DNA from 3 places in the Lysinibacillus sp. NPDC056959 genome. Region 2 is predicted to be linked to each of the others. Evidence: riboswitches for the same ligand, from Rfam matches in the RefSeq annotation. Region 2 holds a riboswitch; each other region holds the start of a gene.
What was found. A riboswitch is a leader RNA that binds a small molecule or an ion and turns the genes downstream of it on or off. The one in region 2 is predicted to bind cobalamin.
Positions count from the first base shown of each region.

Region 1: another riboswitch for cobalamin. It lies ahead of cobT (nicotinate-nucleotide--dimethylbenzimidazole phosphoribosyltransferase); the one in region 2 lies ahead of ACFTQ7_RS19275 (FecCD family ABC transporter permease).
Region 3: another riboswitch for cobalamin. It lies ahead of ACFTQ7_RS17200 (ribonucleoside-diphosphate reductase subunit alpha); the one in region 2 lies ahead of ACFTQ7_RS19275 (FecCD family ABC transporter permease).

Region 1 covers NZ_JBHURE010000041.1:13,033-16,316, forward strand. The annotation lists gene ACFTQ7_RS23930 (YheC/YheD family protein) at 1-480, shown strand, start outside; cobalamin riboswitch at 1,507-1,683, shown strand; gene cobT (nicotinate-nucleotide--dimethylbenzimidazole phosphoribosyltransferase) at 1,798-2,853, shown strand; gene ACFTQ7_RS23940 (trimeric intracellular cation channel family protein) at 2,974-3,284, opposite strand, start outside.
Region 2 covers NZ_JBHURE010000021.1:53,551-56,834, reverse strand. The annotation lists gene ACFTQ7_RS19285 (NADPH-dependent FMN reductase) at 61-603, shown strand; gene ACFTQ7_RS19280 (biotin transporter BioY) at 757-1,353, opposite strand; cobalamin riboswitch at 1,520-1,711, shown strand; gene ACFTQ7_RS19275 (FecCD family ABC transporter permease) at 1,972-3,018, shown strand; gene ACFTQ7_RS19270 (heme ABC transporter ATP-binding protein) at 3,025-3,284, shown strand, end outside.
Region 3 covers NZ_JBHURE010000016.1:82,249-85,532, reverse strand. The annotation lists gene ACFTQ7_RS17200 (ribonucleoside-diphosphate reductase subunit alpha) at 1-1,762, opposite strand, end outside; cobalamin riboswitch at 1,926-2,112, opposite strand; gene ACFTQ7_RS17195 (hypothetical protein) at 2,223-2,906, opposite strand; gene ACFTQ7_RS17190 (ECF transporter S component) at 2,903-3,284, opposite strand, start outside.

The sequences.
Region 1 (3,284 bases), on a different contig from region 2:
CATCCATATGAGAAACACGGTAGATTAAGCGGAAATTATATTATACAGGAAGGGGTCAAAAGTCTCACCCCTGATGGGGATTCAATATCTATTCGTGTTCATGTTCAAAATCTAAAGGGAAAATGGGTAATTGGTGGAATTTACGGAAGGGTTGCAACTGAGGATCATGGGATTGTCAATTCAAATCGGGGTTCTAAAGCAATATCGATTGAGGAATTATTATCAGGTTATTTGATGATGGATAATACAAAGAAAGATCAAACAATAGATTCTCTAAAAGAAGATTCAATTTTAGCAGCTGAAGTAATAGCATCCCACTTTCCTTGTAGAGAATATGGCATTGATTTTGGAATAAATCTTGAAGGAAAACCTATATTATTTGAAGTAAATACAACGCCTAGCATTCGTAGTTTTGCCAAAGTTGATAGGGCAATCTGGAAGAACATTGTTGAGATTAGGAAAAAGCAAAATGAAGGCTAAGTTTGAAATGTAGTTATTTTTCATTTTAGTCATCAGCATATTTCTATTCAATAGACATACATCAAAAAATTACTTTCCTTTCTATAATTTTAGGAAAGAAGAAACTTAATTGCATCCGTTACTTGTGAACGATTAGGGATTTCCTGAAAAAATGGATTATGGTTGGGTAGGCGCGATATGAATCAATTTTCTTTGGAGACGATTCAGCATGGGCTCAAATTCCCAGCCCTCAGGAACCTGAATTCGCGTACATTAGTTTATTTGGTTATTCGAAGTGTTAAAAGATTCTTTTGATTCACTCTTATTGGCGAAGGAAAATCCCTGGAAAAAATGTCTGTTTACAACTTAAGCAGACCTATTTTTATATTAATTATACTTTGTTAGAGATATGTAGAACTATAACTTCTGAATGATTGTAGGGAATAGTTTCACTTCATTTTGAAGCAACGTCCTAAAGATATTGGTTACTCGAAAGATTTCAGTATGTAGTTTTTTAGTAACCATTAATAACTACTTAGGCTTGGAATAAAGTTTAATTAAAAGCACTTCTTTAGCCTACATTTTAAGATAAATAAAAAGAATCCATTTCGAATAAAAGGCTTCTTATTTTTGCTTACTGAAGTACTATAAAAAACAATTAAAGAGAAAAGGAACCAATAAAACTAAAATAGCACCTATACCAAAAACAGAAATCACTTTTATCATGTCTTTCTTCAACAAAACACCACCTAATATCCATTTCTTAAAATCCAAACTATTATGTAAGGATGAGTGCTTTTATACTGCGTTTATATTAGTGTTAACGTTATTACTAGTGAATTAATTATTAGCAGTGTGAATTAGCCTTTCATAAGATCAAAAACTGACTGAACTTTCAGTAGTAACTGCTATAGCAGTAATTACTTTAGTATTTTGTGTTAAAGTTTTTAAATATGAATAATTAAGCATATCTATTTACTTAAAAAACAATGAAGCTTGAAAATTTAAAATGTTGACACAATGAGCGCTTTGCCGTAGATTTAAAGTAATTGCATAAAAGCGTTAGGTGCCCACTGCGGGAGAATAGGGAATAAAGTGAAAAACTTTAGCGGTCCCACCACTGTAAAAGGGAGTTTCATAGAGAATGCCACTAGCATCGTTCTGGGAAGGTTCTATGAAATGTTGAAATTGAGCCAGGAGACCTGCCTATCTGCTTCGTATTATATAGACGATGGAAAAGTCTGTAGTTTATTTGTTATGGATAAACTACAGGCTTTTTATTTTTTTCTCTAAATCATTCTTCGAGTAACGAGGGCAAAAAAGAAAGGGGAAATTTTCATGCAATTATTACAACAAACGATCCACAACATTCAAAGTGCCGACCACAAAATGATGGGGCAGGCAAGAGAACGCATAGATGCACTTTGCAAGCCACCTAGTAGTCTGGGAAAGCTGGAAACTCTAGCTGTGCAACTATCTGGTATTACAGGTGAACTATATCCTACAATTGATAATAAAGCAATTATTGTCTGTGCCGCGGATCATGGTGTCTGTGATGAAGGAGTGACACCGAACCCACAAAATGTGACGGTCTTCCAAACATTAAATTTTCCTAGAGGCGGAACTGGTGTCTGTGCTATCGCAAAAATCACAGATGCAAAAATTGTCACGGTAGACGTTGGCGTTAAAGAGGATATTCCAAGCGATGCTGGTGTTATCATTAAAAAGATTAAATATGGTACGGACAATATGGCAAAAGGACCTGCTATGTCAAGGGAAGAAGCCATTCAATCCATTGAAGTAGGAATTGAAGTAGCTACGGAAGAAATTAAAAAAGGGATAAATGTGCTCGGGACAGGTGAAATGGGTATCGGTAATACAACACCTAGTGCTGCTATATTATCGGTTCTTCATGAGTGTCATCCGAATGAAGTGACAGGCTTCGGTGCAGGAGTTGGACCAGGAGGGATTGCACATAAAGTAGAGGTTATTTACAATGCTATTGCATTAAATAAACCAAATCGCCATGATGCTATTAATATTCTTGCAAAAGTTGGAGGGCTAGAAATAGGCGCTATGGCAGGAGTGATACTTGCTGCCGCCGCACATCGAAAACCAGTTGTTATTGATGGCTTTATTTCTACTATTGCAGCTCTTATTGCATACGAACTTGAGCCAAACGTCAAAGACTATATTATTCCTTCTCATGCCTCTGAAGAACCAGGTGCAAAAATTGCCGCTGAAATGCTCGGAATTGAACCGATGCTACAAATGAATATGCGATTAGGAGAGGGCTCTGGTGCAGCTTTAGCCTTTCCTATTTTGGATGCAGCAAGCTCTATGATGAAAAACATGACTACATTAGAGGAAGCTATGCTACTGTTGAAAAAGTAGATCTATTAATCTTTAGGTGCTTATTGTCGCTGCTGTGGATGCACGGCGTTTGTGAAAATAAGAACAATTCAAAACAAGCCCAAATCTGATATTTGGGCTTGTTAATATGCAACGATATAGCTATGCCCGACTCAACCTCCGTAACGGTAAACGCCATTTCTTCATATATGAAAGTATTCTTAGTATTGTGATCACACCAAATAATACATATAAAAAGGTATCCCCTGAAAATAGTTGAAGTCCGATAATAAGCCCGGCTAGTGCTGCCCAAACACCATAAATTTCATCACGGAGGACTAATGGTTGTCGTCTAGCTAATAAATCTCGAACAATTCCACCACCTGACCCTGTTAAGACAGCAGCTACAATAACCGCACTAATAGGCATGTCGAGCTTCACAGCATAGAGAGCACCTTGAATCGCGAATGCCG
Region 2 (3,284 bases):
GGTATAAAATAAAAGTGCTTTACAAAAAATAAATTTAATGCACATTTAGGAGGAAATATTGTGAAAGTAGTAGCAATCGTAGGTAGTATCCGTAAAGAATCTTATAATCTGCAGTTAGCGAAATTTATTCAAAAGCGTTATGCGGAGGAATTGGATCTTGAAGTATTAAGCTTAAAAGACCTACCAATGTATAACCAAGATATCGAAAATGAAGCACCGCAAACAGTATTAGATTTTAAAGCAAAAGTAAAAGAGGCGGATGCCGTTCTTTGGCTGACTCCAGAATATAATGGTACAGTGCCAGGTGTTATGGTTAACGCCATCGATTGGTTATCTCGCGTTGATAAAGTAATGATTGGCAAGCCATCATTCATGATGGGTGCATCAATGGGTAACTTAGGTACTGTTAAAGCACAATTACACTTAAGAGATATTTTATTCTCACCTGGAGTAAATTCACCATTACTTAGTGGTAATGATGTTTATATTGGCGCAGTACACACTAAATTTGATGCTGAAGGCAATTTAACAGATGAGGGTACTATCAAATTCCTAGATGTAGTTATTGATAACTTCTTAAACTGGATGAAAACATACGTTTAACAATAGAATGTCCCATTAGTATGTAAAATACTGATGGGACATTTTTAGGTTTTAAAATATTTGTTTAGTTTATGATAGAGGTTAAAGCCCCGACACTCTTTGCCTTATATATAAGTCGGAACGGAAATCAACCTACGTTTTGGTGATGAACCTTTATTTGATTGGAATTATTTTTAATACCTTTTGAAGACGGTATGCAAAAATACCCGCGAATATAGCTAAAATAATATCCTTTGGCAAAGGAGGCATCATCCAAAGCCATGCTATTTTATACGTGAAAGCATCAGGCGCACTAGCCCATAGCTTATAGGCAAAGTACATCCAATTTGTCCCTAATAAATAATTAATAGCAGTTGCAACTAATGCAGCAACTACATAGCTTTTCTTCGTTCCAATGCGTTCTACAATAAGCCCTGCGACAAATGCTGCTAATATAAACGAGACAATGAAACCAAATGTAGGACTTAAAATTTGTCCAAAGCCTCCGCTGAATCGTGCAAATACAGGTGCGCCTGCTAAACCGATGCACATATAAACAGTACAAGCGAGTGCCCCTTTTCTACTACCGAGAATAAGTCCCGCTAAAATAGCAAAAAACGTTTGTAATGTGATCGGTACTCCGCCAACAACCATGAAAGGTACAATGGACGTAATATTAGCTCCTATCATCATTAATGTTGAAAATAGTCCAATGTATGCAATATCTACTGTTCTTAATTTTTGATGTGTATGTTCCACAACGGTTGTCATTATGTCACCCCTAAAAAGTAATGTTGATAATAATAGTGTAAAAAAATAAAGTTTTTGTGTCAATTTTATTATTATTTTAGGTTAACATAAAGGTGTTTCTTAACTTGATAAATGATTGATAGTATAGACTAACTATTGAAATATATGATAGAATTGTCATAATTTTAAATCATTCGATACTAATGGTGTGACATCTTGTACAATGTGTCACTTAAAAGGGAAATCGGTGCAAATCCGACGCTGTCCCGCAACTGTAACGAGGAGTTCTATGATGATTTAGCCACTGTTCTAGAATGGGAAGGCAATCATAGGTACATTGATTCGAAGCCAGGAGACCTGCCATTTAGTTATTCCTGTAATGCCCACGAGGATGAAAGCGATTACGGACAATAGTAGAAGAAAATCTAACTTTGTTTAATTTCTTTCAGCAGGTGTCCAAATACACGCTGAAAGACGCGATTATGCCAGGCATAATTGATTCTAGGGTATTTCCATGCGCATTTGCATGGAATACCCTTTTTTCTTTCATTTATCTTCGTACTGCAAATAGTAGCAGAGTATCAGCTACAATTACGGCTAGATGAAATTAATGTTTAATGATTAGGAGTTAATAAAAAGATGAATAGAAAATTTATGTTACTTTCAATGACCCTTCTTCTACTACTTATTATTTCAATGACAATTGCAATTATGGTTGGATCGGTTTCCGTTACGCCACTTTATGTATGGAAGGTTATCCTTTCTAAAATCCCTATTATTCAAAGCTCAATCGAACAAGATTGGAGTCGCTCACAGGAAATTATCATTTGGCAAATAAGGGCTCCGCGTGTATTACTCGCTGCTATCGTCGGAGCAGGCTTGGCAATTGCAGGAGCAGCTATTCAGGCGCTCGTTCGTAATTCAATTGCAGAACCATATATTTTAGGGATTTCTTCTGGAGCGACGGTTGGTGCCACAGCTGTCATCATTTTAGGTGCCTTTTCATTTCTGGGCGTTTATGCTCTTTCCGTATCGGCTTTTTTAGGCTCTCTCACAGCAATGGGGTTAGTTTTCTTCTTATCGCATGTTGGCGGTAGAGTATCCGTCTTTCGACTTTTGCTTTCAGGGATGGCGGTGTCATTTATTTTATCTGCTATTTCAAATTTTATCTTAATGTTGTCGAAGCAAGAGGGGGGAATGAAGGCAGTCATGTTTTGGATGCTAGGAAGCCTAGCAGGTGCGAAATGGAGTATTCTTGTAATTCCTGCAGTCATTTTTATTGCAGTATTTGCCTTGTTATGGCTCAACTATCGCAGCTTAAATTTATTACTTCTTGGAGAAGAAGCCGCAGTTACATTAGGGGTTAACTTACAACAATTTCGAATACAGCTTATTTTATTAGTATCGTTATTAACGGGTGTGCTGGTTGCTGTAAGTGGCTCAATTGGATTTGTTGGTTTAATCATTCCACATATTGTACGGCTAATTGTAGGTTCAAATCATAAGTATGTCATACCGATTAGCGCATTATTAGGGGGGATCTTCTTAGTTTGGGCAGATGCACTTGCTCGAATATTAATTGCCCCTGAGGAAATGCCGATAGGAATTATCACGGCTTTTTGCGGAGGCCCATTTTTCATTTGGCTGCTACGTCGTAACAATTATTCTTTCGGTGAAGGAGATTAAAAAAATATGACATTAGAAGCGAAACAAATATCATTCTCCATTTCCGATGAACGCATATTACATGAAGTAAATGTTCAAATAAAGGACAAGCAATTTGTTGGGTTGATCGGTCCTAATGGTAGTGGGAAGTCAACGCTATTAAAGAATATGTACCGTTTATTAAAACCAGAAAGTGGAACAGTGTTATTAAATGAACAAGATATTCTAAAGCAATCGAGTAAAAACATAGCTAAAAATCTAGCAGTTGTGAGTCAAGAAACACCGGT
Region 3 (3,284 bases), on a different contig from region 2:
GTTTTTCAAAATACGCACCAGTATGCCAATCTGAGCCTTCAAATAATGGGTAGGCTCCTTTTTCACTTGCCAAATCGTTAGAAGCGCGAATCGTTAAATACGCAATTTCCTCATATAGCTTGTCCGCAAATTCTACAGCTTCCTCAGACTCCCATTGAATTTCTTTCAAAGCTAATAAATGATGCCAGCCAAATGTTCCAAGTCCAATGCCTCGGTAGCGTAAGTTCGTACGCTCTGCTTGTTTTACTGGAATTGTATTTAACGCAATAACATTATCTAACATACGTACTTGAATCGGAATTAATTTTTCTAAAACACCAGCCGGTACAGCTCTACCTAAATTGATAGATGATAAGTTACATACAACGAAATCGCCAGGCTTGCGACGTGTTACGATAACATCATCTTCTAGAGTAATAGACTCGAATTCAGTAGCTGACATATTTTGGAATATTTCTGTGCACAGGTTCGAGCTATAAACCATTCCCTCATGCTTATTCGGATTCATGCGATTTACTTCATCTCGATAAAACATAAACGGCACGCCTGTTTCAAGCTGCGAGCGCATAATACGTTTCATAATATCAATCGCTGGCACAACTTCACGGCTTAATAATGGATTCGCAATACATTCTGCATATTTAGTACGGAAAGTGCCATCACCTTTTTTCTCATCGTAGAAATCCTCTAGTGAAAAGCCCATAACTTCTCGTACTTCATGTGGATCAAATAAATGCCATTCCCCGCGCTCTTCAACCGTTTCCATAAATAAATCCGGTAAGCATAGCCCTGTGAAAATATCATGGGCACGCAAACGCTCATCCCCATTGTTTAAGCGTAAATCTAAAAACGTAAAGACGTCTTTGTGCCAAACATCTAAATAAACAGCAATAGCTCCTTGTCGTTGACCTAGCTGATCGACTGAAACCGCCGTATTATTAAGCTGTTTAATCCATGGTAGAACACCACTAGATGCACCTTTAAAGCCTTTAATTGATGAGCCTCGGCTACGAATTTTACCCATATAAACACCAATACCACCACCGTATTTCGATAATGTTGCAACATCTGTATTCGTGTCATAAATACTTTGTAAACTATCATCTACTGTATCGATAAAGCAGCTAGATAGCTGGCCATGTGTTTTACCTGCATTCGATAATGTAGGTGTTGCCACAGTCATATATAAATTACTCATTGCCCAGTAAGATTCACGTACTTTTTCTAAACGATTTTCTGTTTCATCCTGCATAAGGGTCATCGCAATGACCATCCATCGTTCCTGTGGTAGCTCTACTGGTGTTTTCGTGTAATCACGGACTACATAGCGGTCCATTAATGTTTTTAAGCCAATATACGTAAACAATTCATCTCGACTTGATTCTAAATAGGAAGCGAGTTCTTGAAGATCCTGCTCACTATATTTTGTTGTTAAACTTTCATGATACAAACCAGCTTCTGTATAGCGTGCTAATTGTTCCGGGAAACATTTATAAACATCTTGCACTGAAACGCCACGGCGCATTGCAAATTGATCATATAGTTTTTCTAAATAAATTTGAGCTGCGACGAATGTCCAGTATGGCTCCTCCTCATCAATTAGGCTAAGCGTTTGTAAAATCATCGCATCCGCCCATGCTTCAAATGTCGCATTGTCGTTTTTTCGTAGCCATCGATCCGATAATCTTACAAAACTTTCGAGTTCATCCTCCGTATAACTTTTCTTGAGCTTAGCAATTTGCTGTTCGATTTGAATTGTCATGTATACATTCTCTCCCTTTCTTTCTCCAGCAACACAAAAAGCGATCACGCAACACTTATCGGTTACGTGATCGCAGTAAAATCGGAAATGGAAATGAAGGACATGCACACTAAGAAGTGGACAAATCTCTCGCCTCCACTTCTCAATCCCCGAAGAATGTGTTGCTGTCTTGAACAGATCGGCAGGTCTCCTGGCTCATGCTTCCTCCAAATGATGGCCTTCCCGTTCTTTACAGTGGCCTATTCATCATTTGTCAGCACTTACAGTTGCGGGGACAGCTTCGGCCTAAGATGACTCTTTTCCGAATTCCCTTTTAAACCATATTTGGTACCGCTCGTCCAAAATACTATATATTGTGTTTTAACTCCTAAACAAATCTAACATATAGTGTTTATAGTTGCAATAGGCGTTTTGCCCCTTGAATTTTTTAAAGTGCTACTTTTTCTCGAAGCAAGCCCGATTACAATGCAGTTTTACGTAGTTTTTCAAAATTTCTAGGAAAATATTTTTGTACTAGCTGCTCTTTTTCTGGATTAATTCCTAGTAAAACTACTGCACATGGACCAGCCGTTTTCTCAATATCTAATGCACTATTGACCTGTTGCTCGCCAAAAAGTCGGCTAAATTCTGCTTGTAAACCTTTTGATCCAACTGGCCATACTTGCTGCACAATTCCCTCTTTCCACGCTTGAAAAATAGGTTGCAGCTGTGCGACATCTTCAGGTTGTGCAAGGATTTCATTGCCTACAAGTGGCAAACCATATGTGTACCAACTTAGTTGCTCATGCTTAGTTGCTGTACGTTTCTGCTGCTCCCCAAGCATCGTTATTGACAAGCCTGATTGTAAAGTTGGCATATTAGTCTCTGAACTACCGTCTATTTGCGGACAAAAAAGGCCAGCCTCCTCAAAAACCTGTTGAATGCCTGCAACATAACGAGACCATGCAGCATCCCCTGAAAAATTAGCAAGTAAAATATGCTTTGGTAAAGCATTTGCAGCAAGCTGCTCTAAAAATGTAACACGTGCAGTAAAATATGCTGTAAGCTGATCTGGAGCAGACACAACATCTTGTAGCTTTTCGCCAATTGCAGCGGCATTATCGGTTGTCGCAATGAACTCACCTATTTTTATTGCATTTCTCAATGTACTCGACCTTCCTTACGCACAAACACCTTCGACAGAACTGGCATCGCCACCGCAACGATCACTAGATTAATGAGTGTTGCCAGTGGAAGACTAGTCAATGACGTCCAGTAAAACGCCGGACTAATAATAAAGTAAAATGGTATAGGTGCCACGACACCATTTAAAATAAGTGCCACAGGCCATTTCCAGAAATGCATGCCTTTTTTATGCATAACCCCAAAGATCCATACAACGATAAACATTTCCACTGCGATAATTATATGTAGTGGTCCAAAAGGGAAGCCAGTAGTTAGGGCTGAGATAAAATGCCCAATGACTCCCGCAACACCAGCTAATACTGGCGATAAAAATACAACGCTCAAAAATGCCGGTGCA